2 regions of the Pseudoduganella sp. R-31 genome follow, and region 1 is predicted to be linked to the other one. Evidence: predicted binding sites of a transcription regulator. Region 1 holds the regulator's gene; the other holds the start of a gene.

Region 1 (7,135 bases):
TCGGCGTCCTGAGCTCCTTCGTCCTGTACGCCAACCGCTTCTATGGCAAGCTGGATTCCATGAGCCGCATCGTGTCGGTGACGCAGAAGTCCGCTTCGGCCGCCAAGCGCATCTTCGACATCCTGGACCACGTGTCGAGCGTGCCCGATCCGGTGCAGCCGGTGAAGGTCGAGAAGGTCCGCGGCGACATCACGCTGCGCGAAGTGGGCTTCCGCTACGGTAACCGCGCCGTCAACCGCGGGGTGAACCTCGAGATCAAGGCCGGCGAAATGATTGGCCTGGTGGGCCATTCCGGCTCCGGCAAGTCGACCCTGGTCAACCTGATCTGCCGCTTCTACGACGTGGCGGAAGGCGCGATCCTGCTGGACGGCGTCGATATCCGCAACTACGCGGTGTCGGACTACCGCCGCAATATCGGCCTGGTGCTGCAGGAGCCATTCCTGTTCTTCGGCACCATTGCGGAAAACATCGCCTACGGCAAGCCGGAAGCCACCCGCGAAGAAATCATGAAGGCCGCCCGCGCAGCGCACGCCCACGACTTCATCCTGCGCCTGCCGCAGGGTTACGATTCGATGGTGGGCGAGCGCGGCCAGGGCCTGTCGGGCGGTGAACGCCAGCGTATTTCGATTGCGCGCGCGCTGCTGATCGATCCACGCATCCTGATCCTCGACGAAGCGACTGCATCGGTGGACTCGGAAACGGAAAAAGAAATCCAGAAGGCGCTGGACAACCTCGTCGCCGGCCGCACCACGATTGCCATTGCGCACCGTCTCTCAACGCTGCAACGCGCGAACCGCCTGGTGGTGATGGACCGCGGCAAGGTCGTCGAAGAAGGCCCTCATGAAGAACTGATGGCCAGGGAAGGCGCCTACTACCGCCTCTACCAGGCGCAGGCACGTAACGTCGATACAGACATGGATGACAAGGCAAAGAGCCGTGAAGATGATTAATTTTACTTTGAGCCGGGACAGCTTCGGTAAGCTGAACCTGATCGACGCCAACGGCGTGCTGCATGAAGGCGTGTCGCCGGTACGCGCGTTTCCCATCCAGGCGCCGGATGAAGGCCTGTCGCTGGTAAACACCGACGGCAAGGAAGTGGCCTGGCTGGATCGTATTTCCGACCTGTCGCCGCAACTGGCGGACATTGTGCGCGAAGAACTGGCCGGCCGTGAATTCATGCCGGTCATCCAGCGTATCGTGGACGTGGGCAGCTATGCCTGCCCTTCCACCTGGAGCGTCGAAACCGACCGCGGCGATACCACCTTCGTGCTGCGCGGCGAAGAAGATATTCGCCGCATCGGCAGCGTTTCCTTGCTGGTGTCGGACAGCCACGGCATCCACTTCCTGATCCGCGACCAGTTCGCGCTGGATAAGCACAGCAAGAAGATCCTCGATCGATTCCTCTAAGCGCGCCGCTAGCGCGCCATGCCATCCAGTTCCGCCAGGACCTCGCCGGGCAAATCGAGCGCCTGCGCGGCAAGGTTCTCCTTGAGGTGGGCAATCGAGGTGGTCCCCGGAATCAACAGCACATTCGGCGACCGGTACAGCAGCCAAGCCAGGGCCACCTGGTTCGGGGACGCGCCCAAGCGGGCGGCGACACGCGACAAGGTAGACGACTGCAGCGGCGAGAACCCGCCCAAGGGGAAGAACGGCACGTAGGCGATACCATCGCGTGCCAGTTCATCAATCAAGGCGTCGTCATTGCGGTGGGCCAGGTTGTACTGGTTTTGCACGCACACGATCTCGCACATCCGCCGGCCCTCGGCTACCTGGGCATGGGTCACGTTGCTCAAGCCGATGTGGCGTACCAGGCCTTTGCGCTGCAGCTCGGCCAGCGCGGCAAGCGGCTCTTCGATCGAGCCCTCAGCCGGCTGCATCGGATCGATCATCAGGCGCAAATTGACGACATCCAGTTTGTCGAGCCCCAGGTTGCGCAAGTTGTCATGCACGGCCTGTTCCAGTTCAGCAGGCGAACAAGCCGGCAGCCAGGAAGAATCGGCGCCGCGCCGGGCGCCAATTTTCGTGGCAATCACCAGGCCATCGCGGTAGGGGCGCAAGGCTTCGCGGATCAATTGGTTGGTTACGTGCGGGCCGTAGAAATCGCTGGTGTCGATGTGATCGACACCGGATTCAACCGCCGTGCGCAAGACCTTCAATGCGCCTGCTGTATCGGCCGGCGGCCCGAAAACATGCGGCCCTGAAAGGCGCATGGCGCCGTAACCCATGCGATTGACGATCAGGTCTCCGAGGCAGTAAGTGGATGGTTGCTGGGACATGGTAGAGCTCCTTTTCAATGAGGTTCCCAGTCTAGAAGCGAATCGACCGTTCGATAAGCCGGTATAATCAAAACAGCCCGTACGAAAATTTGCACAATGCGCGTCGATCTTGCCGACCTGAATGCTTTCATTGCCGTTGCACGCGCCCAAGGCTTTCGCGATGGCGCGCGTGCGATGGGCGTCAGCGCATCCGGTCTCAGCGAAGCGGTGCGCCGCCTGGAAGCCCAGTTGGGAGTGCGGCTGCTGAACCGCACCACGCGCAGCGTCACCTCCACTGAAGCGGGCAAGCGCCTGCTGGCGCGCCTCCAGCCCGCCCTGTCAGAAGTCGATGCCGCCCTCGCCGAAGTGAACGGCTTGCGCGACCGGCCAGCCGGCAGATTGAGGCTGAACGTCCCCATCAGTGCAGCACGACTGGTATTGCCGGCCATCGTACCGGCGTTCCTGGCCGCCTATCCCGACATACAACTGGAAATTGCCGCAGAAGAGGGCCTCGTCGACGTGCTTGCCGCGGGCTGCGACGCAGGCATTCGCTATGACGAGCGCCTTGAGCAGGACATGATCGCGGTACCCATCGGCCCACGGGTCCAGCGCTTTGCCGCCGCTGCCGCGCCTGTCTACCTCGACAAACGCGGGCGGCCCGACCATCCGCAACAACTGCTCCAGCACGATTGCTTGCGCATGCGCTTTGCCGGGCGCGCCGTACCGCCATGGGAATTCAGGCGCGATGGGGAAACCGTGAAAGTCGATGTCAACGGCCCCTTGCTGGTGGAGCCATCCGGTGCCGTTGAACTGATCGTCGACGCGGCCAAGGCAGGAAGCGGGGTCATCTATCTGTTCGAAGACTGGCTGCGCCCGCACCTGGACAATGGCGCCCTGGAAGCGGTGCTGGAACCCTGGTGGCAATCCTTTACGGGCCCTTTCCTCTACTACCCAGGGCGCCGGCTGGTTCCGCCGCCCTTGCGCGCCTTCATAGACTTTGTCAAAAGTGAAAATTGACATGGATCATGTGCCCGAATTTTTTCCAGCGGCACAATTGCGGTTCGACACTACTGGAGAACCCCATGGATTCCATCGTCTTCGGGCCGGACCTCGCACTGGGCATTCCCGTTCTCGACCAGTCGCACCGCATCGTCTTCGACATGCTCGACGCCATGGAAAGCCTGCCCCGTCCCGCCTTTGACGCAGCCTGCCGCGACCTGGCAGCTGAATTCATGGAACACCTGCGCGAAGAAAACAGCCTGATGGAGCGCATCGCCTACCCGGCTGCCCAGGCCCACCGCGCAGCCCATGGCTACTTGCTGGAAAAGGTCGCCCGCACCCTGCGCCTGCTGAAGGACGACGAGGAAGCCACGGCACGCGACATCATCCGCACGCTGCCGGACTGGCTCGAAGCCCACATCAACACGATGGACCTTGCGCTCGCAGTTGCGGCTTCCCGGTTAGAGTAATAAAGTGCTTGACTTAGAGTGCACTCTAACTTTTACGATCACCCCATGGAATCGCACCTGAGCATTGACGAAGTCGCCAAACGTACCGGCCTCACAGCCTACACCCTCCGCTATTACGAGCGCATCGGGCTGATTGCCCCGGTCAATCGTGCAGCGGGCGGCCGGCGGCGCTATGCGGCCTCGGACCTTGCCTGGATCGAATTCCTGCTGCGTCTGCGAACGACCCATATGCCAATCGGCAAAATGCAGTCATTCGCAAAACTTCGCGGCGCTGGGGACTCGACGGTGCCGGAACGGCGCCGGATGCTGGAAGAGCATATGCAGAACGTGCTCGCCGAAATCGAGGCGATGCAACAATCTGCAGCATCATTGCAGGCCAAGATCGAGTATTACCGCTCCCTGGAGCAGTCCCTGGCGTCGAATCCAACCACCGATGGAGCACATGCCAATGAACACCGAAAGCCGCTACGAGCGCGGGCTCGCAAAACTGCGTGAAGTCGACGGCCAGGCCGGCGACCGCGTCGTGCAAAGCCTGGAAGATATTGCGCCCGATTTCGCCCGCTACCTGATCGAATTCCCCTTTGGCGACATCTATTCGCGCCCGGGGCTTGACCTGAAATCACGCGAGATCGCTGTGGTGGCCGCGCTGACCGCCATGGGCAACGCTGCGCCCCAGCTCAAGGTGCACATCCACGCCGCCCTCAACGTCGGCGTCAGCCGCGAAGAGATCGTGGAGACCATCATGCAGATGGCCGTCTACGCCGGCTTTCCGGCTGCGCTCAACGGCCTGATGGCCGCCAAAGAAGTGTTCGCGCAATAAAAAAGGGGCAGCAAGAGCTGCCCCATACACCCCCTACAGGTGAGAAAACTGGTAAGCCGGTCAGGCGACAGCGAGTTCCTGCGCCATGCCGCCGGACGACATGGCCTCGAGCCTGGCGCGGTCGGTAATGCGCAGATCGCGGTTGCTCAGGACGATCGAGCCATCCTGGCGCAGGCGGGCCAGCTGGCGGCTGACGCTTTCCACGGTCAGGCCCAGGTAGCCGCCGATATCTTCACGCGACATGCGCAACTGGAAGCTGGTCGAAGAGTAGCCGCGCTGGGCGTAACGGCCAGCGAGGTTCAGCAGGAACATGGCCAGCCGCTGTTCGGCGCGCATATGGCTCAGGAACAGCATCACCGACTGCTCGCGCTGGATTTCGCGGCTCATGGTGCGGTGGAACTGCTGCAGCAAGCCGGGAATCTGCATCACCAGCTCTTGCAGGCGGTTGAAGGGGATCTCGCAGACTTCACTGTCCTCCAGCGCCACGGCATTGCAGGAATGCTGGCCATTGCCGATGGCTTCCATGCCCAGCAGGTCGCCGGCCATGTGGAAACCGCCAATCGTCTGTTCGCCGCGCTGGTTCACCTGCACGGTCTTGAAGTGGCCGAAGCGCACGGCATACAGGCTGTGGAAGCTGTCGCCGGTCTTGTACAGCGGCTCGTCGCGGTTCACGCGGCGGCGGCGGGAAATGATCTGGTCAAGGCGAGCAACATCTTCGTCGGCCAGGCCCTGTGGCAAGCAAAGGCGGTTGAAGCTGCACAGCGAGCATTTGGCTGCGACTGGTGCGCAGGATTTGGTGGCGTTTGCAGGGGTGATTGGGATGACCGGGCTCATTTTGCTGCTCCTTGTTTTCGATGGAAGCAGTATCGCGCCCGGCGTCATTTCCCGGTATCAAGCATCCTGTGTAGTTGCTGTAGTGGTTCCCCTACAGCCGCTCAGATCAGCCCGTGCTCGAGGGCATAGCGGGTCAGCTCAGCATTCGTGGACATGCCCATTTTCTCGAGGATGCGGCTGCGATAGGTTGTCACAGTGTTAGGACTGAGATGTAGTTTTTCCCCTATGCGCACCAGGGACTCGCCCTGGGCAATCAGTTTGAAAACTTCCAGTTCGCGGTTGGAGAGCTCTTCGTGGTCGCCGCTCGGGCCGCCGCCGACCAGGGTTGCCAGTTTTTCAAGCAACGCCGGGCTCACGTGCTTGCCGCCCGAGGCAGCCTTGCGCACGGCCTCGATCAGGGTCGCCGTCGGCGCATCCTTGGTCAGGTAGCCGGAGGCGCCCGATTTCAGCGCGCGCACCGCGTAAATTTCCTCGGAATAGGTGCTCAGCACCAGCACCGCCATGCGCGGGCATTCGCTGCGCAGGGTCTTCAACAGGTCCAGGCCATTCTTGCCCGGCATCTTGATGTCCACCAGCGCCACGTCGAAACTGCGCTCGGCCACGCGCTGCATCGCTTCGACGGCGTTGCCGGCCTCGCCCTCCACGCTGATGTCGGGCGCCGTGCCCAGCATGAGGCGCACGCCATTGCGTGCAATCGCATGGTCGTCGACCAGCAAAACGGTGATCTTGTCACCCATTCTTGTCCTCCAAAGGCAGCCGCAGCTGCAGGGTAGTGCCCTGCCCGGCCTTGCCGCTGATATTCAGTTCGCCGGCAAAGCGGCGCGTGCGCTCGTGCATGCCGAACAAGCCCCACGATTCCCGGTCGGACAAGCCGGCACTTTCGATACCCTTGCCATTGTCTTCCACCCGCAGCACCACGTTTTCGCCGTCAATATCCACGATGACGCGCGCCTCGCTCGCTTCGGCATGGCGCACCACGTTGGTCAGCGCTTCCTGCGCGACGCGGAACAACATGGTGCTGCGCTCCGCATCGAGCTCCAGCGCCTGCGCCTCCGGCGTGATATTGCAGGTGCATTGCAAGCCGCTGCGCTGCGCCACCTGTTCCGCATACCATTCCAGCGCAGGCCAGATGCCCAGCTGGTCCAACACGCTTGGACGCAGGTCGGTAATCACGCGGCGCACGGTCTCTATCGCATCTTGCGCCAGCTTGGCCGCATCCTTCAACAGTGGGTCCGATTGCTCGCCGCCGCGCTCGATGGCGACCGAGATATAGGCCTTGATGCCGGTCAGCAGGCCGCCCAGTTCATCATGGATTTCCTGGGCGATGCGGGTGCGTTCGTGTTCCTTCAGTTTTTCCTGGTACGCGGCCAGTTCACGCAGCTCTTTCTGCGACTGCCGCAGCACCTGTTCAGCCAGTTGTTTCTCGTCGATCAGGCGCTGCTCGCGCAGCAGGCGGTCGATGGCGCCCGCCAGGAAGTCGAGGTAGCGGCCGTCGTTGTCCTTCACCAGGTAGTCGCGCGCGCCGCGGCGCATCGCTTCCGCCGCAACGGTGGCACTGTCGGCGCCGGTCAGCATCATCACCGGGATATTTGGCTGGGGTTCGCCGCGGTCTGCCGCGAGACGTGCCAGGAATTCAAGCCCGGTCAGGTCGGGCAAGTGATAATCGAGCAGGATGCAGTCGGGCTCTTCGCGCAAGGCGATATCCAGGCCTTCCTGGCCACTTTCCGCTTCCAGCAATTCGCAGTTGAAGCCCGGCG
Region 2 (7,135 bases), 1.3 Mb from region 1:
GTGGCACCCGCAGGGCCAGCGCCGCCGGCCACTCCGCCTGGCGGTCAAGCTTGATCCACGCCGTGCCGGGCAGGCCGGTCTTCACCAGCGGCAAATGCTTTTGCAGGAGGGCGGGGTCAATGCGCGCCTTGACGCGGAACATCAGCTTTTGCCGCTCGTTGGCGGTTTCCACGGTTTTTGGCGTGAACTGGGCGGTGCTGGAAACGTAGGAGACCCGTGCCGGGATAACGTATTGCGGCGCGGCGTCCAGCACCACATGCACCTCGCTGCCAAGCGCCAGGCGGCCAGCCGCCACTTCCGGCACGAAGAAGGTCATGTAGACGTCGCCCAGGTCGACCAGGCTGAGGACCTTGCCGCCGCCGGGCAGTACTTCGCCCGGCTGGGCGATGCGGTATTGCACGCGGCCGTCGCGCGCTGCCAGCAGGGCGCCGTCGTCGATATCGACCTGGATGCGGGCCAGGGTCGCCTGCAGCGCCGTGACCGCGGCATGCGCGCCTTGCAGCTGCATGCGGGCCGCTTCCACCGCACTGCCACCTGCTGCCGCCTGCGCCTGGGCTGCGCGCAGGCCGGCGCTGATGGTGCCGACGCGGGCGCGGTCGTCGTCCAGCTCCTGCTCCGAGGCGGCGCCTTCGCCGGCCAGCGTCTCGGAGCGGGCCAGGCGGCGGCGCGCGGCCTGCAGCTCGCTTTCGCGCTGTGCCACCACCGCCTGGGCGGCAGCCTGGTCGCCAAGACGCATGGCGACGGCAGCCTCGGCGCTGGCGACGTTGGCACGCGCATGCTGTTGCTGCGCCAGCACCTCGTCGCGCTGGGCCTCCAGCGAATTGACCTGCATATGGGCCAGCACCTGGCCGGTGCGCACGAAGTCGCCCTCGTCGACCAGGATGTCCTGCAGGCGGCCCGGCAGCTTGGCGGCGACGTCGATCTCGGTGGCTTCGATGCGGCCGTTGCCGCTCAGGACCTGGTCGCCGTAGCCGCGCTGGCGGGCCTGGACCCAGGCATAGGCGCCGCCAATGGACAGGGCGGCCAGCAGCGCAGCCAGCAGCAGTTGTTTTTTCTTGAACTTGATCATGATGAAAGACCTGGATGTTCGGATGACGGTGCGGAAGATTCGCCGGCAGCGCCGCCCAGGGCAAGGTAAAGGGCGACGCGGGCCGCCTGCAGCGCATGGTGGGTGCGCACCTGCTGCTGTTCGACCGTCAGCAGGTCGCGCTGCGCGTCAAGCACGTCGAGGTAGGAGCTGGCGCCGCTGTCGTAGCGCAGCTGGGACAGGCGCGCGCGCCGCTGCTGCACCAGCACCGCGGCATCGGCCACTTCCAGCTGGCCGGCCAGCCAGTGCAGCGCCGACAGCGCATCGGCCACGTCGCGGAAGGCGCCTTGCACGGCCTTGTCGTACGCGGCCAGTGCTTCGTCGCGGCGCGCTTCGGCCAGGTTCAGTTGGTCGCGCCGGCGGTTGCCGTCGAACAGGGGCAGGGTGATGCCGGGAGCGAAATTCCAGGCGCGGCTGCCGCCCTCGAACAGGCCGTCGAGTTCGGCGCTGGCGCTGCCCAGCGATCCGGTCAGCGCAATGCGCGGAAAGTAGGCGGCGCGGGCGGCGCCGATGCTGGCATTGGCGCCGCGCAGCCGGTGTTCGGCAGCGATGATGTCGGGCCGCTGCGCCAGCAGGTCGGATGGCAGGCCGGCGGCCGGTGCGGCCAGGGAGATTTCGGCGCCGCCGTCAGGCAGCTTGACCGGGGCGCCGACCAGCAGGTCCAGCGCATGCTGCTGCGTGTCGCGTTCCTGTTGCAGTTGCAAGAGCAGGGAGCGTGCCTGGATCAGCAGGGTTTCGACCTGGGCCAGCTGCAGCTGCGAGGAAGAACCCAATGTCGCGCGGCGTGCCACCATGTCGAAGGTCTGCTGGCGGCTGGCCAGCGTGCGCTCGGCCAGCGCTATGCGCTGCGCGGTGTCGCACAGGTCCAGGTAGGCCAGGGCGACCTGACCGACCAGGCTGGCGCGCGCGGCGTTGCGCGCAGCGTCGGTCGCCAGGTAGGCTTGCAGCGCTGCTTCGCTGAGGTTGCGCACGCGGCCCCAGAAATCGAACTCCCAGCTCGCCAGGCCAACTCCGGCCTGGTATTGGCTGGCATGCAGCGGCCGGCGTGTGAGGTTCAAGTCGGCCGGCACGCGCGAACGATCGGCGCCGGCTTGGGCCGCCACTGCCGGCAGTTGGGCGGACGCTTCAATGCCATAGGCGGCACGCGCCTGCGCCACGCGGCTGACGGCGATGCGCAAGTCGCGGTTGTCCTGCAGCGCTTGCGCGATCAGCGCCTGCAGTTGCGGGTCGCGGAAGAAGTTGCGCCAGTCGCTTTCCAGCGCCGCGCCGCCGGCTGGTGCGAACGGTGGATACTGTGCAGGAACTGGCAGCGCCGGCTGCTGGTAGCCGGGCGCCAGGCTGGTGCAGGCGCCGAGCGAGGCTGCCAGCAGTAGCGGCAGGGAGCGGAAGGGAAGTCGTGGCATCGCAGCTTCAGTCCAGGATGTGGTAGCCGGCGTCGACGTACAGCGTGTCGCCGGTGATGGCGCGCGCGGCGTCGCTGACCAGGAAGGCGCATAGCGCACCGACGTCGTCCACCGTGACCTTGTGATGTAGCGGCGCGCGGCGCTCCGCGTTCGCCAGCAAGGCGTCAAAGCCCGGGATGCCGGAAGCGGCACGTGTAGCCAACGGGCCGGGCGAGACGGCGTTGACGCGGATGCCGTGCGGGCCCAGCTCTGAGGCGAGGTAGCGTACGCTCGACTCCAGCGCAGCCTTGACGGGGCCCATCACGCCATAGCTGGCGACCACTTCCTCCGCCCCCAGGTAGCTCATGGTCAGCAGGCTGCCGCCGTCCTTCATCAGCGGTTCGGCCAGGCGCGCCAGGCGCAGGAATGAATGGCAGGAGATGTCCATGGCGCGCGCAAAGCCGGCTGCCGAGCTGTCCACCACGCGTCCCTGCAGGTCGGCGCCTGGCGCATAGGCGATTGAATGCAGGACGAAGTCGAGCTTGCCCCATTGGGAATCGATGGCATCGAACAGGGCTTCCATCTGCTGCGGCTGTTCCACGTCGAGCGGCAGGCGGAGCGGCGCATCCAGTTCCTGCGCCAGCGGTTCGACGTGCGGCCGTGCCTTGTCGTTAAGCCAGGTGATCGCCAGCGTGGCCCCGGCCTCGCGCAATGCGCGTGCGCAGCCCCAGGCAATGCTGTCGCGGTTGGCGATGCCGACTACCAGTCCTTTTTTTCCGTCCAGTGAAAGGCGCATCTTACTTCTCCATCACGTAGTTGCCGGGCGCATCGGCTCCAGCCGGAGCCAGCGCCGGCGGCGCCACGCGCGGCCCCGAACGCGCGGCCAGCCAGCTTTGCCAGGCGGGCCACCACGAGCCTTGCTCCTGGCGCGCCACGGCCAGCCATTCGTCCGGCGACAGGTGGTGTGCACTGGCCGCGTGGGTATGGATCTGGTATTGGCGATGCGGCGAACCGGGTGGGCTCACGATGCCGGTGTTATGCCCGCCACTGCACAGCACGAAGGTGATTTCACCGCGGCTCAGCGCGTGGAATTTGTAGACCGAACGCCAGGGCGCCACGTGGTCGGACTGGGTGGCCACCATGAATGCCGGCAGCGCGACGTCGCCCAGCGCAACCGGCTTGCCCTGTACGGAATAGCGGCCGGCGGCCAGGTCGTTGTCGAGGAACAGGCGGCGCAGGTATTGCGAATGCATGCGCGCCGGCATGCGGGTGGCGTCCGCGTTCCAGGCCATCAGGTCGTTGGGGAATTCTTCCTCGCCGAGCAGGTAGCGGCGCACCATGCGCGACCACAGCAAGTCGTTGGCGCGCAGCAGCTGGAAAGCGCCCGCCATTTGTTCCGCACGCAGCACGCCGCGCTGCTGCATTTGCGCCTCCAGCACGCCAAGCTGGCTGTCGTCGATGAACAGGCCCAGTTCGCCCGGCTCCGTGAAGTCGGTCTGGGCGGTCAGCAAGGTCAGGGAAGCCAGCCGGTGGTCTTGCTCACGCGCCAGGTTGCAGCCGCCCTGTTCGATGGTGGCGCGCAGTACTTCCGGATTGGTCCAGAACTGGTTGGCGGGCGAATACACATCGAGCAGGTTGCGGGCTGCAAAGCCGACTTGCGACTGATGATGCTCCGATACGCCCCAGACATCGCTGCTGGCAGCCTTCCACCATTGTTCGGTTTGCAGGAAGGCCTGGTGCCAGGTATTGAACGGCCATTGCTGCCACTCGGGCGCAGCGAAGCGCCGTTCGCTTGCCAACGGCGCTGGCGCGTGACCGCGCGCGCTTTCCAGTGTGTAGCGCGCCAAGGCGCAGGACTGGCGCAGGGCAAGCTGTCCCAGTTCGGCGCACTTGCCGGGCGAGACGGCAAGGTGCAGTGCCCAATCCGTTGCCGCCAGCAAGGCGGATGCGATCGACAAGGAGGAGCTGGCGCTGGCCAGGCTGGCATGCACCTGCTGGTCCAGCTGTTCATAGGCTGTGCGTGGGGCGTGGGAGCTAACTGGCATGGGCGGTTCCATCGTTTTGGGCCGGGATCGGATATTGCGCTTCACTTTAGGGAGTGAAGTGCGATCTTTCCTTGATCTGGATCAAAACGAGAACGAACGTGCTAAACCATTGCCTGTCACGCCCGGAAATGGAGTGCGCAGCATCGTGATAGAATTTGCAAGATCGTCAACTCGACCGGCGATTCAAGTTGGGCTGCGCAATGCTCCACGCTGCGAAGCTCCCCACAATTCAGGCATTTGAACAATGAATCGAGCAGTTTCGGAAGAACTTCAACGCATCGGGGTCTCACAAGCGCAGGCTGAATCCATCGCCGACGATCTCTCCGGGAACGACGCCCGTACCTTGCTATCTGAATTGCTGCAACGCGGGCTCTGGAGCCTGGTCATTGACGAATCAAGTCCCTCGAAGTTGCCAGTGCTTGGCGGCGATGCCGTCAGGCGACTCCTGGACAAGGGCGTCGACATGGACGACTTGATGGATGTCGTCCGCGAGACCCAGGTAGACATGATCTACAGTGTAGCCAACCTGATCGACTGGCCGACATACGAACTCGAGCTTGAAGAGCCGTCTGGATTGACGATGTTCGTCGGTCTTCAGGAATCCGGCGAAAATGCGCTTCCGATCCATGACCTGCACTCCTGCCTCATGAGTCGTGACCCTTCCGGCCGGCATGGCGAGCCGCGAGCGATTGAGGTCCGTCAATTCCAGAAACTCGGTGAGGATGAACAAGAAAACATCCTGGATTTGCTGCAGGAGCGGAAGCTTTCGGCCGCAGCTTTGCTCTGGAAAAAATGCATAGGAGGGGAATTGAAGGAATGTATGAAGGCGGTTCAAGTATTACACGAGCAGCTCACATAAGCGACCGCTATCCCGACGACGACTTCTATGCGTTCGGGCTGTACACCACCGACACGGCTTCCTATTGTGGCGCGGTTGCTTGCTCTGAGCAGGGGCTCGAGTCGGCCGCGGACAACTACGCTGAACACTATGGCTCGAATTTTGAGCTGCACCGCGAGTCACTGCGTTGGAGCATCGGCGACTCGCCATTCTTCGATGAGGGCCTCGACATGATGCCGCTCACGAATGAACTTCGCGCTCTGGAGCCCGATCCATACTCAGACGGTGACGAAAGCGAGATCGAGGCGTCGCGTGAGCGTTTCTTCGCGGCTGCCTTCGCTGCCATCAAGGAGCTTGACGACGAAGGCATCTTTGGCACAGGCCAAGTGCGTGAAAGAGTCATTCTCAGTGTATGGCTGCATGACGAGAGTCACGCAATGATGTTGGACGCCGCAGCAAAACTCAACTGGCGGCCTTCGGTGGAACGGTATTCGGCCGAACTCGAGGCCGGCCTGGATGCTTTCAATAAATGGCTGAAACGTCCGATTCCGCAATCGCAGCGTTGAACGGCAATACTTACGTGATATTTGGAGAGTTTTTACTTGCATTGCGCAAGCTATGATGTTCACGATCTGGCCTCTGCGAGGCGCCAACGCTTCAACGATTGAAGGGCTGGCATAGGCGGCCCTTTTTTTCTTCTATGATCAAAGAACAACACGCAACTAACGTTGACCTTGGCGGCTTGCTGTCGGTCCTCGGCAAGCATCTCTATTCCACGCCCCTGGTGGCGGTGCGGGAGTTGATCCAGAATGCCCACGACTCCATCACGCGCCGACGCATCGAATGCCCGGATTGGCAGGAGACCGGGAAGCTGAAGCTCGACGGCGACAAGCTCAATGGGGTGCTGCGAATCACCGACAACGGTTCCGGCTTGTCGGAACATGAAATCCACGCATTTCTCGCCACCGTCGGCGCGGGCTACACGCGCACCTTGCGCACGCAAAGCGATGCCCTGATCGGCATGTTCGGCCTCGGATTCCTGTCTGCTTTCGTCGTGGCTGAGCAGGTCACGGTCACGACCACTTCTTACCAGGAGCCCGGCCAGGCCTGGCGCTACCAGTCGCAGAATGGAGAATCCTACACGGTCGAACCGGTACCGAACGACGGCCTTGTCGGAACCTGCATTGAGCTGAAGCTGCGCCCGGCGCACCGTTACCTGGCCAGCGCGTCCAGCCTGGAACGCTTGCTGGGGCATTACTGCGCCTTGCTCCCGGAGCCAGTCTATTGCGGCGATGTCCGCATCAACGAAATTACACCGCCATGGCGCCAGGCGGAGGGCAATGTAGTGGAGCACCCGCTGCAGCAGCGCAAGCGCAGCCTGGCCTTTGCGGCCCGGTTCGAGCAGCAATTCGAACCCATTTGCACGATTCCGGTGAAGACCTCCGCCAGCGATGTGCGCGGCATTCTCTGGATCCAGGACGGCGCGACTTACAGCAGCAGCGACAACCGCAACCTGAAGGTATTCGTGCGCGGCATGCTGCTTGACGATGATGCCCGCGACCTGCTGCCGCGCTGGGCGGGCTTTGTTGGCGGTGTCATCGAGTCACAGGACCTTACGCCAACTGCGAGCCGCGAAGACCTGCAGCGCGACGCCCATTACGGATTCGCCCAGGCAGACCTTCTCGATTCGCTGGTGAAGGGGCTGGCCGAAATCGCGGCCGGACAGCCGGCGGCATGGCGCCGCATACTGACCCGTCACAATGAGGCACTGATGGCGGCGGCA

What was found. Region 1 encodes FNR, which switches genes on or off when oxygen is low (the NO sensors DNR and NnrR bind a similar motif). Its sites were predicted from a motif close to TTGATNNNNATCAA; they were not measured.
Region 2: the regulator FNR is predicted to act here: its motif matches at 4,586-4,599, upstream of ACN9MY_RS22455 (PHA/PHB synthase family protein).

Annotation. Positions count from the first base shown of each region.
Region 1 is NZ_CP183986.1:3,619,629-3,626,763, reverse strand. Features, by position in the region: gene ACN9MY_RS16570 (ABC transporter ATP-binding protein) at 1-950, shown strand, start outside; gene ACN9MY_RS16565 (DUF1854 domain-containing protein) at 943-1,407, shown strand; gene ACN9MY_RS16560 (aldo/keto reductase family oxidoreductase) at 1,416-2,276, opposite strand; gene ACN9MY_RS16555 (LysR substrate-binding domain-containing protein) at 2,373-3,272, shown strand; gene ACN9MY_RS16550 (bacteriohemerythrin) at 3,338-3,724, shown strand; gene ACN9MY_RS16545 (MerR family transcriptional regulator) at 3,770-4,219, shown strand; gene ACN9MY_RS16540 (carboxymuconolactone decarboxylase family protein) at 4,173-4,544, shown strand; gene fnr (fumarate/nitrate reduction transcriptional regulator Fnr) at 4,605-5,378, opposite strand; gene ACN9MY_RS16530 (response regulator) at 5,480-6,115, opposite strand; gene ACN9MY_RS16525 (response regulator) at 6,108-7,135, opposite strand, start outside.
Region 2 is NZ_CP183986.1:4,951,125-4,958,259, reverse strand. Features, by position in the region: gene ACN9MY_RS22470 (HlyD family secretion protein) at 1-1,069, opposite strand, end outside; gene ACN9MY_RS22465 (efflux transporter outer membrane subunit) at 1,066-2,490, opposite strand; gene fabI (enoyl-ACP reductase FabI) at 2,498-3,265, opposite strand; gene ACN9MY_RS22455 (PHA/PHB synthase family protein) at 3,267-4,514, opposite strand; gene ACN9MY_RS22450 (hypothetical protein) at 4,759-5,373, shown strand; gene ACN9MY_RS22445 (DUF4303 domain-containing protein) at 5,331-5,918, shown strand; gene ACN9MY_RS22440 (ATP-binding protein) at 6,053-7,135, shown strand, end outside.